DNA from 2 places in the Acidovorax lacteus genome. Region 2 is predicted to be linked to the other one. Evidence: predicted binding sites of a transcription regulator. Region 2 holds the regulator's gene; the other holds the start of a gene.
What was found. The regulator FNR, encoded in region 2, switches genes on or off when oxygen is low (the NO sensors DNR and NnrR bind a similar motif). The targets are predictions, from matches to a motif close to TTGATNNNNATCAA.
Positions count from the first base shown of each region.

Region 1: the regulator FNR is predicted to act here: its motif matches at 2,698-2,711, upstream of ABD866_RS11920 (universal stress protein).

Region 1 covers NZ_BAABEX010000026.1:41,110-56,985, reverse strand. Annotated here, with positions in the region: gene ABD866_RS11940 (phosphoenolpyruvate carboxykinase (GTP)) at 1-114, shown strand, start outside; gene ABD866_RS11935 (hypothetical protein) at 275-715, opposite strand; gene ABD866_RS11930 (LysR family transcriptional regulator) at 839-1,804, shown strand; gene ABD866_RS11925 (metallophosphoesterase) at 1,814-2,659, shown strand; gene ABD866_RS11920 (universal stress protein) at 2,766-3,188, shown strand; gene ABD866_RS11915 (fasciclin domain-containing protein) at 3,369-3,824, shown strand; gene ABD866_RS11910 (fasciclin domain-containing protein) at 3,853-4,809, shown strand; gene ABD866_RS11905 (TetR/AcrR family transcriptional regulator) at 4,928-5,542, opposite strand; gene ABD866_RS11900 (LysR family transcriptional regulator ArgP) at 5,667-6,581, opposite strand; gene ABD866_RS11895 (D-amino acid dehydrogenase) at 6,716-8,053, shown strand; gene ABD866_RS11890 (hypothetical protein) at 8,102-8,842, opposite strand; gene ABD866_RS11885 (TetR/AcrR family transcriptional regulator) at 8,947-9,630, shown strand; gene ABD866_RS11880 (flavodoxin family protein) at 9,818-10,384, shown strand; gene ABD866_RS11875 (YdcF family protein) at 10,585-11,346, opposite strand; gene ABD866_RS11870 (phosphatase PAP2 family protein) at 11,451-12,263, shown strand; gene ABD866_RS11865 (alpha/beta fold hydrolase) at 12,294-13,073, opposite strand; gene ABD866_RS11860 (flavin reductase family protein) at 13,263-13,706, shown strand; gene ABD866_RS11855 (phosphoethanolamine transferase) at 13,787-15,541, opposite strand; gene ABD866_RS11850 (winged helix-turn-helix domain-containing protein) at 15,637-15,876, shown strand, end outside.
Region 2 covers NZ_BAABEX010000030.1:63,700-79,575, reverse strand. Annotated here, with positions in the region: gene ABD866_RS15270 (universal stress protein) at 1-64, opposite strand, end outside; gene ABD866_RS15265 (heavy metal translocating P-type ATPase) at 169-2,649, shown strand; gene ccoS (cbb3-type cytochrome oxidase assembly protein CcoS) at 2,649-2,786, shown strand; gene ccoN (cytochrome-c oxidase, cbb3-type subunit I) at 2,851-4,290, shown strand; gene ccoO (cytochrome-c oxidase, cbb3-type subunit II) at 4,307-4,936, shown strand; gene ABD866_RS15245 (cbb3-type cytochrome oxidase subunit 3) at 4,948-5,085, shown strand; gene ccoP (cytochrome-c oxidase, cbb3-type subunit III) at 5,113-6,027, shown strand; gene ccoG (cytochrome c oxidase accessory protein CcoG) at 6,110-7,555, shown strand; gene ABD866_RS15230 (FixH family protein) at 7,623-7,895, shown strand; gene ABD866_RS15225 (hypothetical protein) at 7,985-8,278, shown strand; gene fnr (fumarate/nitrate reduction transcriptional regulator Fnr) at 8,659-9,381, opposite strand; gene hemN (oxygen-independent coproporphyrinogen III oxidase) at 9,573-10,955, shown strand; gene ABD866_RS15210 (sulfite exporter TauE/SafE family protein) at 11,039-11,767, shown strand; gene ABD866_RS15205 (cyclic di-GMP phosphodiesterase) at 11,892-13,181, shown strand; gene ABD866_RS15200 (sensor domain-containing protein) at 13,178-15,652, shown strand; gene ABD866_RS15195 (sulfite exporter TauE/SafE family protein) at 15,676-15,876, opposite strand, start outside.

The sequences.
Region 1 (15,876 bases), on a different contig from region 2:
GCCTGGAAGGAAGAGCTGGGCCTGCACGCCGCGCACTTCGAGCAGCTGGCCTATCACCTGCCGCAGGAGCTGCTGGCCACCAAGGCCGCGCTGGAGCAACGCCTGGGCGCCTGACCCGACGCGGGGCACTGTCCCCGCGGGCGTAATGCGTAAGACCGCCCTTGAGGCGGTCTTTTTTTGGCGCTTTGCACTGCCAGGGTCGGCATCGCACGCCTGGGCCGGGCGTAAAAAAACCGCGGCATGCGGCCGCGGTTCTCAAAGGCTGGGAGCTGGATCAGCGGTAGTAGCGCGCGTCCGGAATGCCCAGGCGGTCGCGCGCCAGGATCAGGTCGGCCATCACGCGGTAGTCCTGCGTGGCCAGATTCCAGGTGCGCTCGTCTTCCGCTGCCAGACGGCGGGCTTCGGCCCAGCGGCCCCAGGCGGCACGCAGTGCCAGACCGGCGCGGCGGGTGGGCGTGGCCAGCAGGGCCAGGGCGGCAAAGGCCACCACCCACAGCACCATCCAGGCGGCCAGCAGATGGCCTTCGCTCCAGGTGTCGATCACTTGGTTGGCCACCACCAGCAGGGCCGAAACCACGGCGGCGAGCAACAGCGTGGCGGTGCCACGGGCCCCTTCAAAACCTTGGGTGGCGTCCTTCAAGGCCGCCACGGCGTTTTCTGCGCGAACCACCCCGGGGTGTTGGGTGGGATAGTCGATGTGTACAAAGCTGGTCATGGTGTTTCCCTTTCGGTCGCTTGTGGCGAAGTTGTCTGTCGATGGCGAGATATTAGGGTTTACCCCATTACGATTCAACTTTATCTTGTGAATTCACAACATTCACATCGAGAATGAAGTGCCATGAACTTCCGCTCGCTCGACCTGAACCTGCTGCGCGTGTTTGACGTGGTGATGGCCGAACGCAGCCTGACGCGCGCGGCCCAGCGGCTGTCGCTGACGCAACCCGCGGTGAGCAATGCCATGCGCCGCCTGCGGGATGCGGTTGGAGACGATCTGGTGGTGCGCAGCGGCGCAGGCATCGAGCCCACCCCTCGCGCACTGGCGCTCTGGCCGCCGGTGCGGGAGGCACTGGCACAGCTGCAAGACACGCTGGCACCGGGGCAGTTCGATCCGGCCTCGGCAGGATCCACCTTTGTGCTGGCCATGGCCGACGCCACGGCCGCCACGCTCGTGCCCTTTCTGGTGCAGATTCTGGAGCGCGAGGCGCCCGGGGTGTCGGTACGCGTGGTGCCCCTGACCACGCGCGACCCGCGGCGCCTGCTGGCCGAGGGCACGGCCGACATGGCGGTGGGCCACTTCCCGGCCGTGCTGGCCGACCTGACGGCGCGCGCCCAGGCGGGCGATGCGGTGGGTTTTGAAAGCCGCCGCCTCTACGACGGGCAATACGTGTGCGTCATGCGCCAGGGCCACCCGCTGGCTGCGCAAACGCTCACGCTCGACGCGTACTGCGCGGCGCGCCACATGCTGGTGAGCTTTTCTGGCCGACCGTACGGCTTCATCGACGAGGCGCTGGCATCGCTCGGGCGCGAGCGCCGGGTGGTGCTCACGGTCAACCAGTTCTTCACCACGGGGCGCGTGGTGCTGGAGTCGGACCTGCTCACCGTGCTGCCGCGGCACTTCGTGCCGGTCACAGGCATTGCCGAGGCGCTGGTGGAGCGCCCGCTGCCCATGGACGTACCGGCCGTGCACGTGGACGCGCTGTGGCCGCGCCGGGGCGGGCAGGACACCGCGCTGGCCTGGTTGCGCCAGGCCCTGGTGCGCAGCGCGCGACAGGCCTTTGCCGAGCCCCTGGCCGACGCCCCCTAGACTGCGCGCATGAAGATCCAGCTGCTGTCCGATCTGCACCTCGAAGCCCATCCACAGTTCCGCGCCACACCCGCCCCTGGCGCCGATGTGCTGGTGCTGGCCGGTGACATCGGCTCGTACCAGTCGGGGTCGCTGCTGGTGTCGGAACACTTTGGCCTGGAGGCGTTTTCGCCGCTGCCTCAGTACGGCGCATGGCCGGTGCCCGTGGTGCTGGTGCCTGGCAACCACGAATACGACGCCCAAGACTTCGATGCTGCACGCCTGCGCCTGCGCCGCAGTTGCGACCAACTGGGCATTGCGCTGCTCGACTGCGACACCCTGCGCCTGGGCGGCACAGAGTTCGTGGGCACCACGCTGTGGAGCGACTTCGATGCGCTGGCTGAGCACCAGGGCCTGTCCGACGACACCCAGCGGGCCAAGGCCCGGCACAAGGCCTTCCGCGCGGCCGACTTCTACCTGGCCAAAACGGGCGCCACGCGCGACGGCATGCCGTTTCTGGCCGAAGCCGTGCGCGAAGAAGCCCTGCGCTGCCAGGCGTGGCTGCGCGATGCGCTGTCGCATCCGCGATCCGGCCCGCGCGTGGTGGTGACCCACTTTGCCCCCAGCCTCCGCAGCGCCGATCCGCGCTACGGCCTGGTGCCCGGTACGGCGGGCTTCTGCAACGCGCTGGATGGCCTGCTGGAACATGCCGATGTGTGGCTGCATGGCCACCTACATGCGCCATCGCGCTACACCGTGCAGGGCCACAATGCAGCCGGCCAGCCATGGCGCTGCACCGTGGTCGCCAATCCGTTGGGCTATGCACGCAAGGGCGAGCAGGATACCTTCGACCCGCATGCATGCGTCACCGTATGATCGCGCCGGGGTCGGGCGCCCCGGGCGCCGCCGAAAACATGACCCAGGTCAAGACAACAAACCGCTGCGCCGTTTAGCCTGAACCATCACAACCTGGAGAACACGCATGAACATCCTGCTCGCCGTGGACGGCAGTGCCTACACCAAGAAGATGCTGGCCTATCTGGCCACCCACGAAGAACTGCTGGGCACGAAGCACGACTACACCGTGCTGACGGTGCAATCGCCCTTGCCCACGCGTGCGCGCTCGGCCTTGGGCAAAGACATGGTCGAGAAATACTACGCCGACGAGTCCGAGAAAATCGTCGCACCTGTGTGCAAGTTCCTGGCCCGTCATGGCGTGGACGCCAAGCGTGTGGTCAAGGTCGGTCCGGTGGCCGAGACCATCGGCAAGGTCGCTGAAGGCGGCAAGTTTGACCTGCTGGTGATGGGCTCGCACGGCCACGGCGCGCTGGCCACGCTGGTGATGGGCTCGGTGTCCACGCAAGTGCTGGCCCACAGCAAAGTGCCTGTGCTGCTCGTGCGCTGACGTACCTACCGCGGTCACTCCGCAAGCCCCGCCGGTTCGCCCGCGGGGCTTTTTTGCATCCATTTGAAACCAACTGGTCACGAGATAACTGATTGGTTTACACAGCGACCAATTGGTTATATATTCCGCCCCACGCCCATCCTGGCGTGGACTTGCAAACCGATGCAAAGGAAGCTGACCATGAAAAAGACCCTGATCGCACTGGCCCTGACAGCAGGCACCGCAATGAGCGCTCTGGCGCAGGACATCGTGGACACGGCCGTGAAGGCCGGCAACTTCAAGACCCTGGTGGCCGCCGTGCAGGCCGCCGGTCTGGTGGACACGCTCAAGGGCCCGGGCCCGTTCACCGTGTTCGCTCCCAGCGACGAAGCTTTCGCCAAGATCCCCAAGGCCACGCTCGACGGGCTGCTCGCTGACAAGGCCGCGCTGACCAAGGTGCTGACCTACCACGTGGTGCCGGGCAAGGTGATGGCTGCCGACGTCAAGGCCGGCAAGGTCAAGACCGTGCAAGGCCAGGAGATCACCGTGAGCACCACCGGCGGCGTGAAGGTGGACCAGTCCAAGGTCGTGGCCACCGATGTGGCCGCCAGCAACGGCGTGATCCATGTGATCGACACCGTGCTGATGCCCAAGTAATCCACCCGCCGTGACGGAGGAGCACCCCATGAACACCCTGAACACCCCTTCCCTGGCCCGTCGCCGTGTGCTGATGGGCGCGGCCGCTGGTTTGGCCATCCCCCTGCTGCAAGCCTGCGGCGGCGGTGACGACGAGCCCGCAGTGCAGCGCAACGTGGTCGAGTTGGCCCAGGCCACGCCCGAGTTGAGCATCCTGGTCGAAGCCGTTGTGGCGGCCGGTCTGGCCAACACGCTGAGCAGCAACACCGTGACGGTGTTCGCGCCGACCAACGCCGCGTTCGCTGCGCTGCTCACGGAACTGGGCATCACCAAGGAAGCGCTGCTGGCCGACAAGCCGCTGCTGACCGCCGTGCTGACCTACCACGTGCTGGGCACGCGGGTGGCGCGCGCCGATGTGCCGCTGGGCAAGGCCATCGCCCCCCTGGGTGGCGGCTTCTTCAAGGTGGAATCGTCGGGGGGCCTGAAGATCACCGACGGCCGCAACCGCGTGAGCACGATCACCACCACGGACATCGCAGCCACCAATGGCGTGGTGCACCTGATCGACCGCGTGATCCTGCCAGCCAACCGCGACATCGTGGCCACAGCCCAGGCCCTGCCGGAGTTCAGCATCCTGGTGGAGGCGGTGGTGGCTGCGGGGCTGGTCGACACGCTCAAGAGCGCGGGTCCGTTCACGGTGTTCGCTCCGACCAACACGGCTTTTGCCGCACTGCTGACCGAGCTGGGCACCACCAAGGACGCCCTGCTGGCCAACAAGGCGCTGCTGACCAAGGTGCTCACTTACCACGTGGTGGGTGCGCGCGTTCTCAAGGGCGAGGTGCCCGTGGGCACCGCCATTGCCACGGTGCAGGGTCAGACCTTCACCGTCAACAGCAACCTGCAGATCACCGACCGCAGCAACCGCACGAGCCAGATCACGGCGACCGATGTGTTCACGAGCAACGGCGTGATCCACGTGATCGACCGCGTGATCCTGCCGACCTGACGGCAGCACCCTGCGCCGCAGGGTATGCATGGAAAAAAGCCCGGCGATGCCGGGCTTTTTTTTGGCTGCGGCGCGCAGGCCGCGGTGTCTGGTCTCGAAGAAAAAGCGTGCCCGCCGCTCAACGCGCGCGCAGTCCGTCAAAGCAGGTCTGCAGCACCAGTTCCACGATCTGCTCGGGCGTGAACTGACCGCTTTCCTTGAGGAAGCTCACCACCGGATCGCACGCGCGTGCGTACAAGGTGTACAGCACCACCAGCGGCGGCAGCGTGGGATTGATCAGGCCTTGGGCCTGGGCTTCGGTGATCCATTCGCCGATCTGGTCGCTCACCGTGAGCAGGCCGTTGAGATACTCCTTGTTGGCCATGAGCACCGCGCGCAAGGTGGAATTGCGGCTGGGCAGCAGCGGCATCTCGTTGGCCATCAGGCGCTCAAGCGACCAGCGCACCAGCGCCCGCAGCTTTTCCAGCGGGGGCTGCTCGGCCGGCAACGTGGCCACATAGTCGTGCACGCGACCGAGAATCTGCACCATGGCCGCACTGCACAGCTCTTCCTTGCTGCAAAAGTGCTTGTACAGGCTGGCCTTGGCAATGCCCACCGCAGCGGCGACATCGTCCATGGTCATGGCGTCGAAGGCTTTCTCGCCCAGCAGACGACAAGCGGCCTGCAGGATCGCGTCCTCGCGCGCCAGATGCATCTGCTCCTTGAAGGAAACTTTGGGGGTGGGCGTAGACATGCCCTCTATCCTATACATTCCAGTAAAAAAATAAATGGATCAGTTGCTCTACAACTACGCAGTTCATTTCGCAACCCTGTGTAGCAGACCCTGATCCGCACCCCGGCACGGGGGAGACGGCCACTCAGGGCTGCACCAGCGTGTCGGCCGCAGTGCTGGTCAGGGCAGCGGTCAGGGCATCCAGCAGTTCAGACTCCAGATTCCAGCAGTGCCAGTAGAGCTGGATCGGCAGGGAGCAACCCGGCGCCAGATCGACAAAGCTGCCATCCGCAAGCCGGCCGCGCACCAGCAACTCCGGCACCACGCCCACCGCCCAACCGGCGTCGACGGCGCGCATCTGTGCCTCGGTGCTGGGCACGAACAGATGGTGCAGCGCGACCCGCTTGAGTCCAAAGGCCCGGGCTACGAACTCTGCCGCCATGTCGTCCTTGCGGTTGAACGACAGAAACGACACCTCGCGGAAGTTGTGCGGGGTCAGTCCCTGCGGCAGTTGGCGCGACGCGAACTCGGCCGACGCCACCGCCACGTAGTGCATGGCCCCCAGCGGCACCATGCGGCAGCCGCGCAGTGCCTGCTTGAGCGTGGTCACGCAGCCCAGCACCTGGCCCGAACGCAGCCACTCCTGCGTGAAGTCCTGGTCGTCCACGATGATTTCGAGCGGCAGGCGCTCGCGCACCAGGTCGTGCAGCGCGCCCATGGCCCAGGTGGCAATGCTGTCGGCGTTGATGGCGATCGAAATGCGCTCGTCCTCGCGCGAGCCGCCGGGCGCGCTGGGGGCCAGCTCCTGCAGGTCGCGCTCCAGGTCGGCGCGCAGCAGGCGCAACTGCTTGGTGTGCTTGAGCAGCAGTTGCCCGGCCGATGTGGGCCGCAGCGGGCGGCTGCGCACGATGAGCACCGAGCCCACCTGTGCCTCCAGCGCGCGCAGGCGCTGCGACACGGCCGACTGGGTCACGTTCAGGCGCTGGGCGGCGCGTTCAAAACCGCCTTCCTCCACGATGGCCGCCAGGCATTCCAGGGCCGCAGGATCGTAGGTGCTCATGGACAGGTCTCCACCAGAACAGGCCAGCAGCGCAGCCCCCAACCACGGGGGTATCGCATTAGTTGACCTGATGTTTTTTGAAGAAGTTTAATTTTGCTTTTGCGCCGATGCAATGTCGGAGAGACTTCGGCTCCATGAAAACCATCGTTTTGGGCGCCGGCATCATCGGCATCAGCACGGCCTGGCATCTGCTGGAGCGGGGACATGACGTCGTCGTCGTGGACCGCCAGCCCGATGCCGCGCTCGAGACCAGTTTTGCGAACGCGGGCCAGATTTCGGTCAGCTACTGCGAGCCGTGGGCCAACCGCGAAGCCCCGCTCAAGGCGCTCAAGTGGATGTTCGACCACGAAGCCCCGCTGCTGTTTCGCCCGCAGCTCGACTGGCAGCAGTGGCGCTGGGGCCTGCAGTTCCTGTCGCAGTGCAACGACACGGCCTTCGAGCGCAACGTGCAGCAGATCGTGGCGCTGGGCGCGTACAGCCACACGGCGCTCAAGGAGTTGGTGGCCAGCACCGGCATCGAATACCACCGGCTCGAGCGCGGCATCGCGCATTTCTACACCGACCAGAAGTCGTTTGACGACGCAGGCCATGCGGTGGAAGTCATGCGCAAATACGGTGTGCAGCGCCGCCTGGTGAGCCGCGAAGAGCTGCTGCAGATCGAGCCCGCCTTCCGCGCCTATGGCGACCGCATCACCGGCGGCACCTACACCAGCACCGACGAAAGCGGCGATGCGCGGGTATTCACCCAGGCGCTGGCACGCCTGTGCGCGCAACGCGGGGCGCAGTTCCTGTACGGCCACGACGTGCTGCGCCTCAACAAGATCGGCGATGCTATTGATTCTGTAGCACTGATTCCAAGAGAATCAAGCACAACAGGCCGAAAAGACTTCATCCTCAAAGGCGACGCTTTCGTGGTGGCCTGCGGTTCGTACACCGCACCGCTGCTGCGCACCGTGGGGGTGGACCTGCCCATCTACCCGGGCAAGGGCTACAGCGCCACCTTCCCGCTGCTCAAGCCCGAGGCTGCGCCGCAGGTCTCGACCATCGACGACGGCCGCAAGATTGCCATGAGCCGCCTGGGCAACGTGCTGCGCGTGGCCGGCACCATCGAGCTGGGCGGCTTCGACCTGTCGCTGGACAGCCCCGTGGCCCGCGCCCGCTGCCACATGCTGTCGCGCCGCATCGAAGAGATCCTGCCCGGCGTGTGCGACACCCGCACGCCCGAGCAGGGCGGCAACCCGCAGTACTGGACAGGCCTGCGCCCGGCCACGCCCACCAACATCCCGTTCATTGGCCGCACCCGCGTGGGCAAGCTTTGGGTCAACGCCGGCCACGGCACGCTGGGCTGGACGCATGGCGCGGGCTCCGGCAAGGCGCTGGCTGAACTGATCAGCGGCCAGGCCCCGGCCATGGACTTCGGCTTTCTGGGCATGCCGCGCAAGGCGCGCCCCGTGGCCGCGCTCGCGGCCTGAACGGCCCTTTACACCGAGCGGGCCACGCCGCGGCCCGTCCACCGCGCATCACCCCTTCAGGAAGGGTGCGCGGTAGGGCAGGGGCACCTCCAGCGGCGGGGCGGGCCACACACCGGCCAGCGTCAGCACCAGCAGGGTGCCCAGCAACACCCCCGCCGCGCCGCACAGCGCGAGCGCCCACCGCGCGCGGGCGGGCGGCATATTCCAGTACAGCGCACAACCGATGTGCACGCCCAGTGCCGCAACGGCCAGCGCGTAGTACGGCGCAAAGAACCCGCTCCACAACGGCACATGCAGCCCGGCGGCGGCAAAGTACCAGTTGGTGTCCAGCCCCTGCACGCGCGCCTGCAGCACCGCGCTCACGTGCACCAGCAGGAACAGCGCCAGATACCCACCCGACAGCGCCTGCAGCCAGGCCACTGCCCCGCGCCGCTGCGCACGCCCCCGCCAGAGCAGCACGGCCCCGCTGCCCACCTGGAACAGCGCGCTCGCCAGCAGCAGCGCCTCGGCCACGGGGTGGCGGTACACCTGCCGCAGCGCATCGAGCACCGCCTGGTGCGCGGCAGGCCCCGCCAGTGCTGCCAGGTGCGCCAGCACATGCACCAGCGCGAAAGCGCCCATGACCATCGCGCTCGCGCGGTGCCAGGGCCGCAGCGCCCCGCCCCGGCGCAGGTGCCGCGCCGCGCCCCAGGCCAGCGCAGCGGCCAGCAGCGCGGCCAGGCCCAGCGGGCCGAGCGGAACGAACACAGCACCGCCCGAGGCGGCAGGCAGCAAGGCAGCGGCAGACATCACACAAGGCTCCTGAAGACGGGTGGTGCAAAACGACCACCGGGCGCAGAATAGGCCGCCGCCCGTGCATCGGCTACTCGCTTTGCGCTCAGGTTTTGTCCACCATGCCGCCGCCCGTCGACCCTGCGTCCACACCACCTTCCGCCGCCACCCAGCGCCGCCGCGCACCGCGGCAGGAGCGCGCGCAAGTCACGGTGGAGGCGATCTTCGAGGCCGTGGCCCAGATCGTGGCCACCGAAGGCGAGGCCGCACTCACCACCAACCGCATCGCCGAGCGTGCCGGGGTGTCGGTGGGCTCGCTCTACCAGTACTTTCCGAGCAAGGAGGCCATCGTCACCGCCCTGCTCGACCGCCACTGCACGCAGGTGATGCGCGAGTTGGACGCGCTGCTCGCCCAGGCCCTGCACGAGCACTGGCCAACCGAGCAACAGGTGCGCCGCTATGTACGCCACTACCTGCAGGCGTTCGGAGGCGGGCCTGAGTCGGAGCGAGCGCTCGCCCGCCTCGCCTGGCGGCAGGACGAGCGCGCGGCCCTGCTGGTGGCCGTGCGCGGCGCGAGCGAGCGGCTGGCCCTGCATCTGCAGCGCCTGGCGCGCCAGCAGGGCCTGCCCGTGCCCGACGCGGCGCAGCTCTTCGTGCTCACGCGCGGCGTGATGGGCGCGGTGCGTGCGGCGTCGCTCGAAGCCTCGCCCCTGCTGGGCAGCGCCGAACTCGAGGACGCGCTGGTGCGGCTGTGCCTGGCCGTGCTGGGGCTACCGCCACCGCCCACGCCCACTGGCACCGCCTAGGGAAGCGCTGCACGAATCACGCGGCAAGTGTGCGCTGCGGATCGGGATGGTCTGCAAGGCGCAAAGCGCAGCAATAGCCGTCGCGATTGCGAGCATTTGCGACGCCGCAGGCCGCCCGAGTCCGCAAATGCACACGGCACGGCGAACCGTGCAGAGGCTCCCTCGGCAGCGGCGCTACGATCGCCACATGCACACCCCGGACACTTCTCACTACCTGTTCCTCTGCGCCTCGACCCGCGAACCCGGGCACGAAGGCAACACCGAATGGCTGGCCCGCCAAGCCGCGGCCGCCCTGCCCGCCAACGCGCAGCAGACCTGGATGTCGCTGCCCCGGCTGCAACTGCCCGCCTTTGTGGACCAGCGCCACACCACGGGCACCTACGCGCCGCCCGAAGGCGACCTCAAAACCCTGCTCGACGCCACGCTGGCCGCCACGCACCTGGTGCTGGTCGCGCCCGTGTACTGGTTCAGCATTCCGGCGCCGCTCAAAGCCTACCTCGACCACTGGAGCGCCTTTTTGCGCGTGCCGGGGCTCGACTTCAAGGCCCGCATGGCCCCCAAGCCGCTGTACCTGGTGACCACCAGCGGTGACCGCGCCAAGGCCCAACCCATGATCGACTCGGTGCAGCTGTGCGCGCAGTTCATGGGCATGCCCTGGGGCGGCGCGCTTTGGGGCAAGGGCGGTGCGCCCGGGGCCGTGGCGCAGGATGCCGAGGCCGTGCAGGCAGCGGCGCGCTTTTTGTCGGCGGGCTAGGGAAGCGCTGCATCACCCTCGCGAGGATGCGCGGGTGCGGCTCGGGATGAACCACAAGGCGCTTTTTGCAGCCCATAGCCGCGCGATGGGCAAGAAAAGCAACGCAGCGGACCGCCCGAGGCCGTGCCCGCGCAGACCGCAGGGCGTTATACAGACCTTCCCTCGGACCTGTTCACGCCATTTTGGCCCGCGCGCAGGCCCTAACGCAGCCGCTCGCGCAGCGCCCCCAGCCGCTGCGCAAGAATGCCCAGCCACTCGTGCAGCGCCAGGCTGCTGTCGGCCAGCGAGGCCGCGCGCGGCAGCACGGCCGTCCAGCCCTGGGGGCGCGGCGGGCGCAGGCCCATGGGGGCGGGAATTACCTCCAGCCCTTCGCGCTCGAACCACCAGGCCGCGCGGCGCATGTGCCAGCCGTGCGTGACCAGGGCCACGCGGCGCACGCCTGCGGCCTTGAGCAAGGGGGCCGAGCGGCGTGCGTTCGAGGCCGTGTCCAGCGACTCGGATTCCACCCAGCGCACGCGGCCGCGCAACTCGCGTTCGATCACCTCTTTCATGATCACGGCCTCGGGCCGCGTGCCGTCGGGCGCGCCGCCGGTGGCCAGCAGCGGCAGGCCCGTCATGCGCTGCAAGTGCGCGGCGTAGCGCACGCGCTCGCGTGCGCCGCGGCTGAGCGCATCCAGCCCGTACTCGGGTGCGAGCGTGTACGCCCCGCCGCCCAGCACCACGATGGCCTGTGCCGGGGCCAGCGCCTGGGGTGTGGCCGGCCCGGCCGACTGCAGGCCCTTGAGCAGCCCGTCGGCCACCAGGGGGGTGGAGAGCACCAGCAGCGACAGCAGCGAGGCCAGGGTGAGCGCCGTGCCGGTGCGCCGGTGGCGGCGTGCGATCCACAGGCCCAGCAGGGCGAGCAGCACGCAGACCATGGGCGGCATCAGCAGCGCGGTCAGAACTTTCTTGAGCAGGAACATCGGCTTCGCATAATGCCCGGTTTGCGCGCCAGCGGCCGGGTGTCGGGCCGTGGCGCAACCTGTCTGCTGGATCTGCCGTGACTGTTGACGCTTCTCTGCCCCTGATGACCTCTGCTTCTGCGCTGGCCACCTCCGTGGCGCAGCATGTAGGCGCCACCTGGCTGCTGGGCCTGCTGCCCGCTTGCGCGCTGGGCGCAGCCGCCCTGTGGTGGGGCCGCCGCTGGCGCGTGCCGCACGAGCCTGTGCAGGGCCGTGGCCTGCCGCTGGCCACGGCGCATCTGGTGGCCGCGGCCCTGCTGTGGCTGTTGGCGGCCGGGCTCTTCAGCCAGGTGGCGGCGCAGGTGGCGGCGGGCCGCGGCATCGTGGCCTTTGACACCGCCCTGCACGCCGCGCTGGCACAGACGGTGCCCACCCCGACGCTGCACTGGGCGCTGGTGCCCACCTGGCTGGGCAACCCGCCCACCGTGGTGGCGCTCACGCTGGGGGTGACGGGCTTTCTGCTGTGGCGTCGCCAGCGCGTGCTGGCGCTGGGTTGGGTGGCAGCGGTGGCGGGCAATGCGCTGCTGAACAAGGCGCTCAAACATGGCATCGAGCGTGTGCGCCCCCTGCACGAGCACGGCGTGCTGGTGGAAACAGGTTTCAGCTTTCCCAGCGGCCACGCCTCGGGCACGCTGGCCACATACGGCATGCTGGCCTATCTGGTGGTGCGCCTGGCACCGCGCGCCTGGCACCTGCCGGCGGTGCTGGCGGCAGCGGGGCTGGCCTGGTCTGCAGCGTACGCGCGGGTGGTGCTGCAGGTGCATTACGCCAGCGACGTGCTGGTGGGCCTGTGCAACGGCGCGGCCTGGCTGGCGCTGTGCATCCTGAGCGTGGAGCTGGTGCGCCACCGCACGCCGGGCCTGCACCGGCGCGGCTGACACAGGCCGCGCACTGCGGCCGGCAGGCGCTCAGTGCAGCGTGCGGGTTTCGTCCAGAAACGCGAGCAGCGCGTCGTCGAAAGCGTCCGGGTCTTCAAGCTGCGGCCAGTGGCCCACGTGGGGCAGGCTCAGGTGGCGCGCATCGGGCAGCACCTGGGCCAGCGCCTGCAGGGCTTCGGGCGGAGTGCAACGGTCGCGTCCGCCCCCCACCAGCAAGGTGGGCATGGGCAGGCGGGCCAGCGTGCGCGCATCGCGGTCGAAGGTGGGCAGCGCCTGCAGTGCGCGGCGGTACGCCCCGGCGTACACCTGCGACAGCGCATGCTCGGCCAGGCGCACGCCTTCGGGCAGCACGCCGCTGCCCACGAAGCGCGGCACCAGGGTTTGCGCGAGCACGGCCATCGAGGCGCTGCGCTCCAGCGCCTCCAGGCGGGGCTGCACCCAGGCGGCTTCGGCCTGCGCATCGAGGGCCGGGCCGCCTGCGCACAGCACCAGCCGGCCCACGCGGCGCGGCTCGCGCACCGCCAGCTCCAGCGCCACCATGGCCCCCAGACCGTGCCCAACCAGTGTGGCCTGCGGGCAGCGCAGCGCATCGAGCAGCGCCAGGCAGCTCGCGGCCAGGCCCTTGAAGCCATAGGGTTCGATGGGCGCGCTGTGGCCGTAGCCCGGCATGTCCCAGGCCACGGCGCGGTAGCCCGCGTGGGCCAGGCGCTCGACCTGGGGCGCAAAGGTCAGGTGGTCGCCGTCGGCGTCGTGCAGCAGCACGACGGTGGGGCCAGCGCCCAGGGTGGTGAAGTGGGGAATGGATGGCATGGCTGAGGACGCGGGCTTGGGGCCGCGCGCCTGCACGGTGGCGGGGGCCAGCCCATAATAGTTCACGGTCGGGCCTGCGCCCGGCACTTCTCTTTTGCCCGCCTGCCCCCCGTGACATTCCTTTCTGCCCGCCCTGCCCTGGCCCGCGCCCCGAGCTTCAGCGCCCGCGAGTTCCGCGATGCGCTGGGCATGTTCGCCACCGGCGTGACCATCGTGAGCGCGCGCAGCGCCACGGGCGATCTCATCGGGCTCACGGCGAGTTCGTTCAATTCGGTGTCGCTCTCGCCCCCGCTGGTGGTGTGGAGCCTGTCGCGCTCGGCGTCGTCGATGGCCGTGCTGGCCGACGGCTCGCACTACGCGATCAATGTGCTGGCGGCCGATCAGAAGGCGCTGGCCGAGCGCTTTGCCACGCGCGGCGTGGACCGCTGGGCGGGTGTGGAGCACACGCCCGGCATTGCGGGCGCGCCGCTGATCGCAGGCACGGTGGCCAGCTTTGAATGCTTCAACCGCAGCCGCTACGAAGAAGGCGACCACGTGGTCTTCATCGGCGAGGTGGAGCGTTGCCAGCACGACGCATCGCGCTCGCCGCTGCTCTACCACGGCGGCCGGTTCTACACCGAGCACCCTTTGTAGCGCCCTGCCGATTCAAAGCGTTTTAGGCCGTTCGTGCTTGAAATCCAAGCACGAGCAGCTATCGAATCAATAGCAAACGATCAGGAGGCCTGCGCCACGCGCTGTGTGGCCGGGCGGCAGCTCGCGAACATGTCGAGCCCCTGCTGGTAGGTGGGGCTGCGCACATCGAGCAAGCCCAGCACCGAGTGGTAGAGGTTGTCGTGCGTGAGCGGCTGGCCCAGGCCGGCCTGCAGGCAGGCGGTGTCGATGCCGCGGCGCGCGCCCAGCGGGCCCAGGGCGGCCACCAGGGGCACGTGCTTTTGCACGTCGGGGGCCACGGCATAGGGCATGCCGTGCAGGTACAGGCCCATCTCGCCCAGCGATTCGCCGTGGTCGGACACGTACACCATGCCGCCGTCGTAGCGGTCTTTGCGCGCGGCGATCCAGTCGAGCGTGCGGCCGAGGAAGTGGTCGGTCTCCCGGATCGAGTTGTCGTACACGTTGATGAGCTGGTCGCGCGGGCAGTCGGCCAGCGCATGGGTGCGGCATTCGGGCTCAAACACCTTGCGCTCGGGGGCCGAGCGGCGGTGGTAGGCCGGGCCGTGGCTGCCCATCTGGTGCAGCACCAGCACCACGCCGCGCGCACGCGCGTCTTCGGGCAGGCGGGCGATGCGCTCGTCCAGGCCTTCGAGCATCAGCAGGTCCAGGCATTCGCCGTCGGTGCACAGGGCCTGGCCTGCGGGGGTCTTCTGGGCGTCATCGGTCGATGCGCTGGGCACACGCTCGCACACGCCCTTGCATCCGGCCTGGTTGTCCAGCCACAACACGGCCAGGCCTGCGGTCTGCAACACGTCGAGCAGGTTGTCGTACTGGGCCACGCGCTTGAGGTAGCCGCTGCGCCCCAGGTGCGAGAACATGCAGGGCACCGATTCGAGCGTGCTAGTGCCGCACGAGCGCACGTTGGTCCAGCTCAGCACGCCGCGGCGAGCGAGTTCGGGCGTGGTGTCGCGCTCGTAGCCGTTCAGGCCGAAATGGTCCGAACGCGCCGTCTCGCCCACCACCAGCACCAGCAGGGGCACGCGCTCAGCGCCCTGGGCGGCCGTCAGGCCCGGGCCCAGCGTCGCGCCCGCGGCAATGCTCACAAACGGCTTGGGCCGCTTGAACAGCGGCTTGACCACCACGTCCAGCGTCGAGAGCACCGGGCTGGCCGGGTTGAGCATGAAGCGCAGCGCCATGTTGTTGCGCACCACGGGTGCCAGGTCGCGGTACATGGCGAAGACCGAGCCCACCAGCACCAGCGCAGCGGCCACGGCCATGGCCGTGGTGCGCCACAGGCTGCGCAGGGCACCGGCACGCTGCACCGGCACCTGCCACAGCCACACCAGCGGCACCACCACCACCACCGCCAGGTGCAGCAGCAGCAGGGGGTGCAGCAGGTCGGCGCTTTCGCTCGCGTGCGTCTGGAGCACGTTGCGCACCATGCCCGGGTCCACCACCGTGCCATAGGCCAGCATGAAATGCTGGGTGGCCGCAGCCACCACCAGCAGCAAGGCCCATACAGGCTTCATGCCCCGTGGCCAGGCCGTCAGACTCAGCACCATGGTCAGCGCCGGCACCACCAGCAGCAGAAACTGCGCGCGCAGCACCCAGGGCGAGCCGTTGTGCCCGTCCACATGGCCCAGGCGCATCCACAGCGCCCAGTTGGCCGTGACGGTGAACCACAGCACGAGGATGAACACAATCGCCTGCGGGCTGCGCGGGGCGCGCCACGCGGCCAGCATTCGTTCGCGCCAGGTGGGCGCAACCCGGGCCGATGCCGCCACAGCGGGCGAAGAAGAAGCAGAAGAAGTCAGCATGGCCCCGACCATAAAATTCGGGCCTGAAGCAGGCCTGAACCCTTTTGTCAGACTGCGTTCATCTTGGCCCCCGGGCCCCTGAACAAAGGCTTTGCGTGCGCATCCTGCTGGTCGAAGACGATCTGCCCCTGGCCGAGGCCGTCTGCAGCTACCTGCGCGGACGCAGCTACACCGTGGACCATGTGCCCACGCTGGCGGCCGCACGCGCGCACCTGGTGGGCGCGGCCTATGAGGCCGTACTGCTCGACCTGCACCTGGGCGACGGCGACGGGCTGTCGCTGCTGCCCCTGCTGCGCGCCCTGCCGCAGGTGCCCGTGACGCTGGTGCTCACCGCG
Region 2 (15,876 bases):
CGCTTTCCACCGCCTTGTCGGACAGGGGGGAGCCGTCGGTGGCGATCAGGATGCGCTGGTACATGGAGGGTCTCCTCGGGTGTTGATGGGCACAGCTTAGGCCTGCGGTGCCGGGGCGGCTTGATCCATGTCAATGAGCCCGGCGGGGGTGGGCGGTAGTCTTGCCGCATGTCAAATCTTCCCCCCGGTGGGCCGGCGCTTGCGCCAGCCGAAGAGGACCTGCCCCGGGCCATGCCGGGGGCAGAGTCCGCCACAGAGCCCGCCGCTGCACACACCCTGCTCGACGATCCGCAGGAATGGACCGGCTTCGGCCGCCAATGCACGCCCGCGGGCACGCCGCTGCCGGCCAATGCGCAGGTGCCGCCGCAGGACAGCTGCTGGGATTCGCAGGTGGTGCTGGATGGCATGCACTGCGCAGCCTGCGCGCTCACCATCGAAGACGCGCTGCGCGCCGTGCCCGGCGTGCTGCAGGCCGACGTGAGCGCGGCCACGCGCCGCGCGCGCGTGGTGTGGCAGCCGGGGCAGGTGCGGCCCTCGGCCTGGATGGAGGCGGTGCGCCGCGCGGGTTACCGCGCGCTGCCTGCCATGGATGCCTTTGCACGCGAGCAGCGCCTGCGCGAGAGCCGCAAGGCGCTGTGGCGCTGGCTGGTGGCTGGCTTTTGCATGATGCAGGTCATGATGTACGCATGGCCGGCGTACGTGGCCCAGCCGGGCGACCTGACGCAGGAGATGGAGACGCTGCTGCGCTGGGCCTCGTGGGTGATCTCGCTGCCCGTGGTGTTCTTTGCCTGCGGGCCGTTTTTCACGAGCGCGCTCACCGACCTGCGGCTGCGCCGCGTGAGCATGGATCTGCCGGTGGCGCTGGGCATGGCCATCACCTTTGTGGTGAGCACCATCGGCACTTTTGAACCCGACGGCATCTTCGGGCGCGAGGTGTACTACGACTCGCTCACGATGTTCGTGTTCTTCCTGCTCACCGGCCGCTGGCTGGAGCTGCGCCTGCGCGACCGCACGGCCGGCGCGCTGGAAGCCGTGATGAACCGCCTGCCCGACAGCGTGCTCCGCTGGGACGCCACGCAAGGCGACTTTGCGCGCGTGGCCACCCGCCGCCTGGCCGTGGGCGACACCATCCGCGTGCTGCCGTCCGAGGCGTTTCCGGCCGACGGGCGCATCGTGCAGGGCAGCACCCACGCCGACGAGGCACTGCTCACCGGCGAATCGACCCCCGTGGCCCGGCCGCAAGGCAGCACCGTGACGGCCGGCAGCTACAACCTGCAGGCGCCGGTGGATGTGGTGGTGGAAGGCGTGGGCGCCGCCACGCGCTTCGCGCAGATCGTGGCGTTGATGGAAAGCGCCTCGTCGCAAAAGCCGCGCCTTGCGCGCCTGGCCGACCGCATTGCGCGGCCGTTTCTGGTCGCGGTGCTGGTGGCCGCCGGACTGGCCGCAGCCTGGTGGTGGCCCACCGACCCGGGCCATGCCCTGATGGTGGCGGTGGCCGTGCTCATCGTCACCTGCCCGTGCGCGCTGTCGCTGGCCACCCCCGTGGCCATGCTCACAGCCGCGGGCACGCTGGCGCGCCAGGGCGTGCTGGTGCGGCAGTTGCAGGGGCTCGAAGCCCTGGCGTCGGTGGACACGGTGGTGTTTGACAAAACCGGCACGCTTACGCGCGACGGCATGGCGCTGCGCACGGTGCAGCCTGCAGCGGGCCACAGCCGGGCGCAGGTGCTGGCCCTGGCCGAGGTGCTGGCGCGCCGCTCCATGCACCCGGTCTCGCGCGCGCTGGCACAGCAGGCGGTGGCCGAAGGTGCGGTGCTGCCGCCCGATGTGCCGGTGCAAGACGCCGAGGAGCACGCAGGGCTGGGCCTCTCGGCCTGGGTCTACAACGCTCCGGGTCTGCCTGGCCGCTGGTGCCTGCGCCTGGGTTCGGCCCGCCATGCGCGCGTGTCTGCACCCCTGGCGCAGGGGCTGCAGGCCGTGTTGTCGGCCGAGTCTGCCGATGGCGCGGTGCAAACGCTCGCGGTGTTTGAGTTGACCGAGGACCTGCGCGAGGACGCCGTGCGCACCGTGCAGCAGTTGCAGGCTGCCGGCGTGGCGGTGCAGATGCTTTCGGGCGACCGCCGCGACGCGGTGCAGCGCGTGGCGCAGCAGGCGGGCATTGCGCAGGCCCAGGGCGAATGCACGCCCAAGGGCAAGCTGGCGCTGCTGCAGGCGCTGCAGGAGCAGGGGCACCAGGTCGCCATGGTGGGCGACGGCCTGAACGACGGGCCCGTGCTCGCAGGCGCGCATGTGTCGTTTGCGTTTGGCCGCTCTGTGCCGCTGGCGCAGGCACGGTCTGATTTCGTGGTGCTGGGCGACCGGCTAGAGCTGGTGGCGCAGACCCTGCTGCTGGCGCGCCGCACGCTGGCCATCGTGCGCCAGAACCTCTGGTGGGCTGCGGCCTACAACGCGCTCAGTGTGCCCCTGGCCGTGGCCGGTTGGATGCCCGCGTGGCTGGCGGGCCTGGGCATGGCGCTGAGCTCGCTGCTCGTGGTGCTCAACGCTGCGCGGCTGGCGCGTGCACTGCCCGATCCCACATCTTCTGTCGCTGCTGCGCTGCCGGTTGCGGCCGCGCCTTCGTCGTCTGTTTCACCCACTGTGGAGGCCGCCTGATGGACATCCTGTACCTGCTGATTCCGCTGTCCGTAATTCTCGTGCTCTTGATCCTCGCAGGCCTGTGGTGGGCGGTGTACCACGGCCAGTTCGAGAGCATCGAGCAAGAGGGCGAACGCATTCTTCGGGACAGTTGACTTTCGTCAATGCCCCCAGGCAGTCACTGATTGAAACTTTCACCGCTATCAAAAGAGGTGCCCGATGGATTCTCCAAAAACAAGCGCTGCGCACTACAACGACTCGGTCGTGCGGCAGTTTTCTATCATGGCCGTCGTGTGGGGGGTGGTTGGCATGCTGGTGGGCGTTTTCATCGCCGCCCAGCTGGCCTGGCCTGAGCTCAACTTCGGTATCCCATGGCTGAGCTACGGGCGCCTGCGTCCGCTGCACACCAACGCGGTGATCTTCGCCTTCGGCGGCTGCGCGTTGTTTGCCACCAGCTACTACGTGGTGCAGCGCACCTGCCAGGTGCGCCTGTTTGCGGGCCCTCTGGCGGCCTTCACCTTCTGGGGCTGGCAACTCGTGATTCTGGCCGCGGCCATCAGCCTGCCGCTGGGCTACACCTCGGGCAAGGAATACGCCGAGCTGGAGTGGCCCATCGACATCCTGATCACGCTGGTGTGGGTGGCCTATGCCATCGTGTTCTTCGGCACGGTGGGCATCCGCAAGGTCAAGCACATCTACGTGGCCAACTGGTTCTTCGGAGCGTTCATTCTGGCCGTGGCGATCCTGCACCTGGTCAACAGTGCGGCCGTGCCTGCTGGTCTGATGAAGAGCTACTCGGCGTACGCCGGGGTGCAAGATGCGATGGTGCAGTGGTGGTACGGCCACAATGCCGTGGGCTTCTTCCTCACCGCGGGCTTCCTCGGGATGATGTACTACTTCATCCCCAAGCAGGCTGGCCGTCCGGTGTACTCGTATCGCCTGTCGATCGTGCACTTCTGGGCGCTGATCTTCACCTACATGTGGGCCGGCCCCCACCACCTGCACTACACCGCGCTGCCCGACTGGACGCAATCGGTGGGCATGGTGTTCTCGCTGATCCTGCTGGCTCCCAGCTGGGGCGGGATGATCAACGGGATCATGACCCTGTCGGGTGCCTGGCACAAGCTGCGCGACGACCCCATCCTGCGCTTCCTGATCGTGTCGCTGTCGTTCTACGGCATGTCCACGTTCGAGGGCCCGATGATGTCCATCAAGACCGTCAACGCGCTGAGCCACTACACCGACTGGACCGTGGGCCACGTGCACTCGGGTGCGCTGGGTTGGGTGGGCCTGATCTCCATGGGATCGCTGTACTACCTGGTGCCGCGCCTGTTTGGCCGCGAAAAGATGCACTCCATCAAGGCGATCGAGGTGCACTTCTGGATGGCCACGATCGGCATCGTGCTCTACATCGCCGCGATGTGGATTGCCGGTGTGATGCAGGGCCTGATGTGGCGTGCAGTGAATGCCGACGGCACGCTGACCTACACCTTCGTGGAAAGCGTCAAGGCTTCGTACCCGTTCTACGTGATCCGCGTGGCCGGTGGCCTGCTGTACCTGGGCGGCATGCTCGTGATGGCCTGGAACGTCTGGCTGACCGCGATTTCGGGCCGGTCGGTCAAGGTGGCCATTCCCGCCGTCAATGCGGCCCACGCCTGAGTCTGAGGAGCTTCACATGTCCGAAAACAACACCGCCTCCAAAGGCTTCAGCCACGAGAAGGTCGAGACCAACAACTTCCTGATGATCGTGCTGATCCTGCTGGTCATCGCGGTCGGTGGGCTGGTCGAGATCGTGCCGCTGTTCTTCCAGAAGTCCACCACCGAGCCGGTGAAGGGCGTGCAGCCGTACAGCGCGCTGCAACTGGTAGGCCGCGACGTCTACATCCGCGAGGGTTGCTACAACTGCCACTCGCAGATGATCCGCCCGTTCCGCGCCGAGACGCTGCGCTACGGCCACTACTCGGTGGCTGGTGAGTTCGTGTACGACCACCCCTTCCAATGGGGCAGCAAGCGCACGGGCCCTGACCTGCACCGCGTGGGGGGCAAGTACAGCGACGAATGGCACCGCGTGCACCTGATCAATCCGCGCGATGTGGTGCCCGAGTCCAACATGCCGGCCTACCCGTGGCTTGAGAAGGCTACGGTCAATCCGGCCGACGTGGCGCCCCGCATGAAGGCCTTGCGCACCGTGGGCGTGCCCTACACCGACGCCCAGATCACCGCTGCGGCCGAGGAAGTCAAGGGCAAGACCGAAATGGACGCGCTGATTGCGTACCTGCAGGTCATGGGCCGTGCGCTCAAGTAAGGAGGTTCGCAATGGATATCACCACCATGCGCATCGTCGCAACGCTGGCCAGCCTGGCCGTCTTCATCGGTATCTGCGTCTGGGCCTACCTGGGCAGCAACCGGGGCCGCTTTGATGAGGCAGCCAAGCTGCCTTTCGAGCAGGAATGACGATCACCACCAGAACGAGAATTACCCATGAGTGACTTCACCAGCAATTTCTGGTCGGTTTACGTCGCAGCGCTCACCGTGATCGGCATCGTCGCCTGTCTGGTGCTGTTGTGGATGGCCGGCCGCAAGAAGGTTATCTCCACCAGCGACAACACCACGGGCCATGTCTGGGACGAGGACCTGGTCGAAATGAACAACCCCCTGCCGCGCTGGTGGGTGTGGCTGTTCGTCATCACCGTCGTGTTTGGCTTGGCCTACCTGGCCGCCTACCCCGGTCTGGGCGCCTTTGCCGGCAAGCTCGGCTGGTCGCAGCAGGCGGCGTACGACGCCGAAGTGGCCAAGGCCAAGGCGGAGCTCGAACCCCTGTATGCGCGCTTTGCTTCGATGAAGCCCGAGGACCTGGCCCGTGACCCGCAGGCTATGGCGATTGGCGAGCGCCTGTACATGAACAACTGCGCGCAGTGCCACGGCTCCGACGCGCGGGGCAGCAAGGGCTTTCCGAACCTGACCGACAAGGACTGGCTGCACGGCGGCGCACCGGAGAAGATCCGTGAGACCCTGGAAAAGGGCCGCGTGGGCAACATGCCCCCGATGGCCGCGGCCGTGGGCACGCCGGAAGACGTTCGCAACGTCGCGCACTATGTGCTGAGCCTGTCGGGCAGCCCCCACGACTCGCTGCGCGCATCGCTGGGCAAGCCCAAGTTTGCCGCCTGCGCAGCCTGCCACGGTGCCGACGGCAAGGGCATGACCGCCATGGGCGCGCCCAACCTCACCGACGACATCTGGCTGCACGGCTGGGGCGAGGCGGCCATCGCCGCCATCGTCACCAACGGCAAGGTCAATGAAATGCCTGCGCAGGCCGAGAAGCTGACGGAAGCCCAGATTGGCGTGCTCACGTCCTACGTCTGGGGTTTGTCGAACAAGGCCGGCGCTGCGCGCTGAGCTTGCGCTGTGGCGGCGCGGGGGCGTCGCCACGCGTTCTCCGGGGCCTTGGGGCCCCCCACGTTATTGAAGATGAGCCACCATGCAGCCCACTGACGGCCAGCCTCGCAAGGTCATTCCGATCACCCCCGCGGAGCCTGATGCGTCTTCGCAGGTCGAGGTCATCTCCCTGTACGAAGCCCAGAAGAAGATCTACCCGCGCTCTATCAGCGGGCTGTTCTCGCGCTGGCGCTGGGGCATGGTGTTCCTCACGCAGCTCGTGTTTTACGGCCTGCCGTGGCTGCAGTGGGGCGAGCGGCAGATGGTGCTGTTCGATCTGGGGGCGCGACGCTTCTATATCTTCGGCCTGGTGCTGTATCCGCAGGACTTCATCTACCTGACGGGTCTGCTCATCATCTCGGCCCTGTCGCTGTTTCTGTTCACCACCGTGGCCGGGCGGCTGTGGTGCGGCTTCACCTGTCCGCAGACGGTCTACACCGAGATCTTCATGTGGCTGGAGCACAAGATCGAGGGCGATCGCAGCACCCGGCTGCGCTTGGACAACGGCCCATGGACGGCCGAGAAGATCCGCAAGAAGACGCTCAAGCAACTGGCCTGGATCTCGGTGGCGCTGTGGACGGGCTTCACCTTTGTGGGCTACTTCGTCCCCATCCGCCAGCTCGGCGGCGAGCTGCTGGCCCTGCAAGGCAGCTGGCAGATCTTCTGGGTGCTGTTCTATGGCTTTGCCACCTACGGCAATGCGGGCTACATGCGCGAGCAGGTCTGCAAATACATGTGCCCGTACGCGCGCTTTCAGAGCGCGATGTTCGACAAGGACACATTGATCGTGAGCTACGACCCCGAACGGGGCGAGCCGCGCGGGCCACGCAAGAAGGACACCGACCACAAGGCCAAGGGCTTGGGCGACTGCATCGACTGTGCGCTGTGCGTGCAGGTGTGCCCGGTGGGCATCGACATCCGCAAGGGGCTGCAGTACGAGTGCATCGGCTGCGGCTTGTGTGTGGACGCCTGCGACACTGTGATGGACAAGATGAAGTACCCGCGCGGGCTGATCCGCTATGCCACGCAGAACGGCGTGGCCCAGCACTGGACACAGTCGCAAATGCTGCGCCGGGTGCTGCGCCCGCGCGTGCTGGTGTATTCGGCGCTGCTGCTGGCACTGTGCGTGGCCATGTTGACCAGCCTGGTCATGCGCACCCCGCTCAAGGTGGACGTGGTGCGGGACCGCGCGGCCTTGTCGCGCATCGTGGCGGGCGGCAAACTGGAAAACGTGTACCGGCTGCAGATCATGAACGCCACCGAGACCACGCAGCGCTACCACATCTCTGCGACAGGACTGGACGGGCTGGAGGCTCTGTCGGACGGCGACGTCGAGGTGGGGCCGGCCGAGTCGCGTTGGGTGGCCTTGCGTCTGCAGATTCCGTATGGATCGGCGCCATCCGGCTCGCACCCGGTGCAATTGGAGGTGCGCGGACTGACCGACGGCCACAAGGTGATCGAGAAATCGGTCTTTCTGGTGCCCCGATGAGGCGCGTGGTGCTGCCGCAGGGCCTCGGCTCACAGCAGCTGTTTGAGAATTTGTAAGGAGTATCGAAATGTCCTCTTCCCAGAACCTGGCACCCCGTGCCGCACCGTGGTGGAAGTTTGGCCATGTCTGGATGTTGATCGCCGGACCGGCCATCGTCATCGTTGCGGGTTTCGTCACCTTGTGGCTGGCGCTGAGCCGCCCCGATCCGGTGATTGCCGAGGATTACTACCGCCGCGGTGTGGAAATCAACCAGACGCTGGCCCATCCCGAGAAGAGCCTCGCGCCCGCCATGAAGGGCCGCAACCATGCGGCCACGCCGCCTGAGGACCAGCCTCGCTGACATTGCGGGCCAGGCCTGTGGCGCCCCGCGTGGGAGGCCGGGCATCTTCCTCACAGCAGAACGGCCGAATGGCCGCAAGGAGACAGACGATGTGGACTCAGCGCTGGATGTGGATTGCATGGCCAGCCTTTCTCATGGCGGGCGTGCTGGAAATACTGGTCTTCGCGATGGTCGATCCGCAAGATCTTCACTGGTTTGGGCAGCCGGTGCCCCTGTCACGCGAGGGCGTCTACACCGTGGCCTTTTTTGTGTTCTGGGCCATCGCCATGGCCTCCAGCGCGCTGACCACGCTGCTGTCGCTCTCTCCGTTTGAAGTCAACCGGTGTCCGGTGCCGCAGGACCAGCGGCCGGACGACTGCCGCAAGGGCGCATCCTGTTCCTGAGCCGCAACGGTCGCGCGCGGGTGCCCGCAACGGCGTGGCACCGTGCTCCACGCAGCCGCTGCGTTGCGGTGGATGCACCGCGCGCTGCGGGCCGGGCGGTGCCAGGTTTTTGGTTTGCTATCAATTCAGGAGCTGCTCGTGCTTGTCAAATAAGCACGAGGGGCCGAAATCGCACCAGACAGCGCAAGCAGCCTACGCAAGGGCCGTGGGCGTGGGTGCGGTGCGCGTTTTTGCCGGTTGCGTTCGGTGATGCACCGGTGGGGCTGCTGCACAGGCGCATCGGCCGACCGCAAGCCGCCTGGTTCACAGGGGTGCCGGGGTGGATCTGCCGGCACGGCGGGCCGTGCCACAGGCCAGCGCTGGCAGCGGGAGAGCCGCCTTCAGTGGCAGGTCTGCTGGCTGTTCACGATGCGCTTGAGCGCATCGGTATCGAGGATGCGCACATGCCGCTGCTTGACTTCGACGATGCCTTCCTCGACGAACTTCGAGAACGTACGGCTCACGGTTTCGAGCTTGAGCCCGAGGTAGCTGCCAATCTCTTCGCGCGTCATGCGCAGCACCAGTTCAGACTGCGAAAACCCGCGCGCGTGCAGGCGCTGCACCAGGTTAAGCAGAAACGCCGCCAGCCGCTCTTCAGCCCGCATGCTGCCCAGCAGCAGCATCACGCCGTGCTCGCGCACGATCTCGCGGCTCATGATCTTGTGCACGTGGTGCTGCAGTGCCGTCACTTCGCGCGACAGGTCCTCGATCCGATCGAACGGCATCACGCAGACTTCGGCGTCTTCCAATGCCACCGCGTCGCAGGTGTGGTGGTCGTTCACGATGCCGTCCAGACCGATGATCTCGCCAGCCATCTGAAAGCCTGTCACCTGGTCGCGTCCGTCCTCCGTGGCCACGCAGGTCTTGAAGAAACCCGTGCGAATCGCGTACAGCGAGGTAAAGGCCTCACCGTTGCGAAACAGGGTGCCGCCGCGTTTGACCTTGCGCCGGATCGCCACGATGTCATCAATGCGCTGCAATTGCTGCTCGTTCAGCCCCACCGGCATGCACAACTCACGCAGGTTGCAGTTGGAACAGGCGACTTTGATGGTGAGCGGATTCATGGACTCTGAAAAAAAGATGGCAACGCCTGTACCTTCGATCGGCAGGCCGTCACAGACATTCTCCGAGGAGCGAGCCTGCAGCTGATGTAAGGCAAATTCTCGCCGCAGCTACCGGCAGATCGCTTGATTCATGTCAAGGACATGCCTCGAAGGCTAAGGCACAGTGCAAAAGCACGCAAGGATATTTCCACATGACCGCTGTAACGCCCGAACTGCTGCGCCGTTTCGATGTGCCAGGGCCTCGCTATACCTCTTATCCTACGGCCGATCGTTTCGTTGAAGCCTTCGGTCAGGACGACTACGTACTGGCGCTGGACCAGCGCCGTCTGGGCACCACCACCAAGGCGATGCCGTTGTCGCTGTATGTGCACATCCCGTTTTGCGAGTCGCTGTGCTACTACTGCGCCTGCAACAAGATCATCACCAAGCACCATGACCGCGCAGACACCTACCTGCGGTATCTGAGCCGAGAGATCGACCTTCACACCGCGCGGTGCGGCCCGGGGCAGACGGTCAGTCAGCTGCACTTGGGCGGCGGCACGCCCACCTTCTTGTCTGACGATGGCTTGCGCGAGCTCATGGCCATGCTGCAGCGCAGCTTTGTGCTGGCCCCGGGCGGTGAGTATTCGATCGAGGTCGATCCCCGCACCGTGACAGCCGAACGGCTTGCGGTGCTGGCGGAGCTGGGCTTCAACCGGCTGAGCTTTGGGGTGCAGGATTTCGACGCTGAGGTGCAGAAGGCTGTGCACCGCATCCAGCCCGCAGAGCAGGTGTTTGAGCTGGTGGCCTCGGCACGCGCGTTGGGCTTCGAGTCGATCAATGTGGACCTCATCTACGGGCTGCCGCGACAGACCCCTGAGTCGTTCGACCGTACGCTGGCGCAGGTGGCCCACTTGCGGCCCGACCGCATTGCGCTGTATGCCTACGCGCACTTGCCAGAGCGCTTCAAGCCTCAGCGCCGCATCGTCGCAGCCGAGTTGCCCACCGCCGGGGCCAAGATCTCCATGCTGTCGCGTTCGCTGGATGCTTTCATGGACGCCGGGTATGTGTACGTGGGCATGGACCACTTTGCCCTGCCAACCGATGCCCTGGCGGTGGCCAAGCGACAGGGGCGCCTGCACCGCAACTTCCAGGGCTACAGCACACAGCCCGATTGCGACCTGATCGGTCTTGGGGTCTCGGCCATCGGTCGCGTGGGGGCCACCTACAGCCAGAACGCCAAGAGCCTGGAGGAGTACTACGACTTTCTCGACCAGGGCCGGCTGCCCATCGTGCGCGGTTTGGCGCTCACCCGCGACGACATGCTGCGCCGCGCGGTGATCATGTCGCTGATGTGCCAGGGCGAGGTGCTCTTCGAGCCACTGGAGCAGGCCTGGTTGATCGATTTCCGCCAGTACTTTGGTGCTGAAATGGGCCAGATGGAAGACATGGCCGGGCAGGGCTTGGTCACGGTCCGGGACGATGGCATCGAGGTGACCGCCATGGGGTGGTTCTTTGTGCGCGGCGTGGCGATGGTGTTCGATCGGTATTTGCAGGCGGACCGCAACCGCGCGCGGTTCTCTCGCATCATCTGACGGCATCGGACCCGCAGCATGTCGCCTGCACAGCCTTTCTTCGGTCAGCGGGAGTGGTCTCCGTTGTGGCTGGAGGCTTGCTTATGAGTACCGCGCTGATCATGAGCGCGTGGGTCATGGGCGTGCTGGGGGGAGCCCACTGCCTGGTCATGTGTTCGGCACCGTGCAGCACCGTCGTGCAGGCGACACCACCGCAAGCGGCCAGTGGTCTGCAGACGGTTCAGTGGGCGTCGCTCGCCCCACCGTCCCCGCGCTGGTCGCGTCTCGTCGGTTTCCACCTCGGCCGTTTGCTCGGCTACGGCCTGCTGGGCGCAGGGGCGGCGCTGGCCATGGACAGCCTCGCCTGGTTCAGTCAGGCCACGGCGGCGCTCCGACCCCTGTGGTCGCTGGCGCATGTGGCCATGCTGGCCTGGGGCCTGCTGCTGGTGCTGCAGGCCCGGCAGCCCCAGTGGGTGGAGGCAGGGGGGCGGGCGGTGTGGCGGCGCCTTGGCCCCTGGGTCGGATCGTCCGGCGGCGCTGTCGGTTCAGGGGTGGCCTGGGCCTTGATGCCTTGCGGTCTGTTGTATTCGGCGCTGCTGGTGGCCGCGCTGAGTGGCGGGGCGCTGGCCGGTGCAGGGGTGATGGTGGCTTTCGGGCTGGGGACGGGGCTCTGGCTGGTCTCCGCTCCCTGGGCCTGGGGCCGACTGCGCAGGGTCTTCAATGCCTGGCGTGCCGAGTGGGGCACACGCCTCGCCGGGGGAATGCTCTGCGCTGTGGCGGTGTGGGCCCTCTGGTACGACCTGGTCCATAAGCCCTCGCTTTGGTGCCGTTGAGGCGCAGGCGCCACGGGGAGGGCGCACACGGGCATTGTTCACGAGACAAGCCATTCGAACTGGTGATAATGGTTACAGACCATTTGTGACCACTGGTCACCCCGGGGCTTCGTGCGCAACTGACGTGAACACTTCCATCCTCATCGACATTGGCCAACTGCGCATTGGCATGTACATCCAGCTGGACGTAGGCTGGCTGCACCATCCTTTTCCTGTGAGCAGTTTCCGGGTGTCTTCGGCCGACCAGATCGCCACGCTGCGCGAACTGGGTCTGCAGCAGGTGCGTTACTTTCCCAAAAAGAGCGATCCTGGGGTGGATGAGTTGCCCCCCGCCGTCGTGGCTCCTGCGGTCACCGAGGTCCCGCCTGAGACGGCAGTGGTGGCAGAAAATGCTGCCGACGCGGAAATGCGGCGCCGCAAGCGGGAGCTTGAGGAGCAGCATCGAGCCCTGGCCAGTTGCAATCAGCGCTTCGGCGAGGCGACCCGCAAGTACATCGAGTTGGGTTCGCTGGTCTATGACGACCCAGCCGATGCCAAGCGCCAGACGGAAGCCTTGGTCGCCCGGTGTGCAGCCGACATGCTGAGCAACGGCGAATCGGTGATCCGACTGCTTTCGGAAGGCGCGGGAGAGCGCAGTGCGCTGCACCCGGTGAATGTGATGGTGCTGAGCATGCTGCTCGCCAAAGCACTGGGCTTGCAGGGGGAGGAGCTGCAGTCGCTGGGCGTGGCGGCTCTGTTGCACGATCTGGGCAAGCTCAAGCTGCCCGATGGCTTTCGCGAGTCTCTGCCAAGCTTGACGCCCAACGACCGCCTGCGCTACCAGACCCATGTGGCCGAGTCCGTGGCATTTGCGTCGCGGATGGGGTTGCCGCCCGCGGTGCTGACCGCCATCGCCCACCACCACGAGATGGCCGATGGCAGCGGTTTTCCGCAGCGCCTCGCAGCCCCGCAACTGCCTCGGTCCAGTCAGATCTTGTCGCTGGTCAACCGATATGACCGGATGTGCAACCCGTTGCCCGGTGCTGACGCCTTGACGCCCCACGAGGTGCTGTCGGTGCTGTTTGCGCAGCACAAGTCCAAGTTTGATCCGGTGGTGCTGGGAGCGTTCATTCGCATGATGGGGGTCTATCCCCCGGGATCGGTGGTCCAGTTGGTCAATGACCGCTATGCCATCGTGGTGTCGGTCAACTCCTCTCGGCCTCTGAGGCCTCGGGTCGTGGTGCACGATTCGCAGATTCCCAAGGAAGAGGCGCTGATTCTGGATCTGGAGACAGTTCCGGAGCTGGGGATTCGCCGCAGTCTCAAGCCTGCGCAGTTACCGCGTGAGGCCTTGGACTATCTGTCGCCCCGCAAGCGCATCTGCTATTTCTTCGAGCGGGCCGTGAGCCCGGCGTCCTCCGAGGCGGCCCCGTGACGGAAGATGTGCGCTTCGCCTGGCTGGATGCCTTGCAGGAGGCGGTCTGGCTGATCGACGCGCAGACCCTCCGGATCGTGCACGCCAACCACGTTGCTGGGCAGCTGGTGCGCATGCCTGCGCAAGACATGGCGGGCCGCCCTGTGATTGACTTGGCAGCCACCCCCGAGGACTTTGTGTTCTGGAGTGAGCCCACCTCGGTCGTTGCGGACGGCATTCATTCTCTGAGCCACCTGTTGCGCTCAGACGGGACACTGGTGGCAGTTGAGCGACGGGTTGCCCCCGCGGTGCTCCCGGACGGACGCCCCGCGTTCTTGCTGACGGCACTGGACCGCAGTCGCCAAGTCGAGACGGAGCGTGAGCTGGAGACCCTGCTTTCAGAGTTGCGGGCCACGCTGGATTCTGCGGCCGATGGCATGCTCGTTTGTGGCTTGAGTGGCCAGGTCCGCGCGTTCAACCAGCGGCTGGCACAGCTATGGGCCATACCGGCCGATCTGCTGCTGCAGCGGGACGACGAGGCCATTCACAAGCACATGGCGTCTCAGGTCCAGGACCCGGTGTTCTACCGCCAGCGGCTGGACGAGATCGGTTGTGAGCCCCTCAAGGAAAGCACCGACCTGCTGTCCTTGCGCAATGGCACGATCATGGAGCGCCGATCGGTGCCGCAGTTTATCCACGGCAGTCCTGCGGGACGTGTGTACTCGTTCCGCGACATCACGCGACAGACCGAGGTTCAGGCCAGTCTGCGTCTGGCTGCCCGGGTGTTCGAATCGAGCCTGGATGCCATTTTCATTGCCGACAGCCAGCACCATCTGATCCGCATGAACCCCGGATGCGAGAAACTGGTAGGGCCGTCGGCTCCGACGTTCCTCGGTTGCATGGCCGCTGCACTGTTCGGCTGCGGGTCCGATGCGGCTTTCATGCAGCAGGTATTGACTTCCTGGGATGCGGATGGTTACTGGGAGGGCGAGCTGTGGCTGCCCCGCGACAACGAAGCCTACTGCGCGGTCCAGCTGTCATGGGTGGCCCTGCGGGACGACGAGGGGCGGCTGGTCCAGAGCATTGGCTTCATGCGCGACCTGACCCAGCAGCACGCCGCCCAAAAGCGTATTGAAGAGCTCGCGTACAGCGACGTGCTGACAGGGCTTCCCAACCGCCTGCTGTTGTCGCAGCGTGTGGACACCGCGGTACAAGGCGCGCGCCAGTCGGACACGGGCTTTGCGATCCTGTTTCTGGATCTCGATCGCTTCAAGATCATCAACGACTCGCTTGGTCATCCGTTCGGGGACCGCGTATTGCAATTGGTTGCAGAGCGCATCCAAGGGTGTCTGCGGCAGACCGATATGCTGTGCCGCCTGGGCGGCGACGAGTTCGTGGTGTACCTGCACGGTGCGGGCGCTGTGATTGCCGAGAATGTCTCGCGGCGCATCCTGGACGATATGCTGCGCCCTTTCATGCTGGATGAGATGGGGTTCTCCATCCAGTGCAGCATCGGTATCGCGCTCTATCCGCAGGACGGCAAAACGCTGGACGACCTGATCAAGCAGGCCGACACCGCCATGTACCGTGTCAAGGAACTGGGGCGCGGCAGCTACGGCTTCTACCAGCCGCAAATGAACGCGAACCTGCTGTCTCGCATGAAGCTGGAACACGCCATGCGGCAGGCGATTGGCAGCGGCGGCATGGACGTGCACTTTCAGCCGCAGGTGGACATGTCCTCCGGACGCATCACTGGCGCTGAAGCGCTCGCCCGCTGGAACGATCCAGAGCTGGGGGCTGTGTCGCCGGGCACCTTCATTCCGTTGGCAGAAGAGTCGGGCTACATCGTCACGCTAGGGGCGTGGGTCATGGAGCGCTCCATACAGCGTGCAGCGGCCTGGATGCAGGCCGGCACACCGGTGGTCGTGTCGGTCAACGTGTCGGCCCTTGAGTTTCGCCAACCCGACTTCGTGGATCGGCTTACCCGACTACTGGCGGTGTACCACCTGCCCCCAGCCATGCTCGAGCTCGAGCTGACCGAAAGCATCCTGCTGCAGGAGGCGCAAGAAATGGCGGCACGCCTCCACGAGTTGTCGGCCTTGGGCATTGGTCTGGCGATCGACGACTTCGGCACGGGCTACTCCAGCCTCGCCTACCTGAAAAAGCTGCCGATCCAAAAGCTCAAGATCGATCAGTCTTTTGTGCGTGGATTGCCGGACGACGAAGGCGATCAGGCCATCATCCGCGCCATCATCAGCATCGGCCAGGCTTTGCACATCGAGGTGGTTGCCGAGGGGGTAGAGAACCCCATTCAGCGTCAGGTGCTGCAGGAGTTGCGCTGCGACCACTACCAGGGTTTTTTGTGCTCGCCTGCGGTGCCCGCAGACATGTTTGCGCAGTTGCTGCAGTTGTCGGCTGCGGTACCGCTTGTGCCGCCTCCCGCTCCGGTCCGGCGCGTACCAGCGGGGCCGGCGCCCAGCAGTTCCTCGTAGCGGAGGCGGCGGCTGTGCCGCCATCAGTTGCCCAGCGCGATCACGCCCTTCCAGAACATATAGGCGGCCAGTGCAAACAGCAGGCTGGCAAACACCCGCTTGAGCTTGCGTACCGGCAGCCGATGGGCGACACGCGCGCCCAGGGGAGCCGTCAGCACGCTGCAGACGGCGATCAGTGCGAGTCCCGGAAGCCACACATAGCCCAGAGAGCCTTCCGGGCGTCC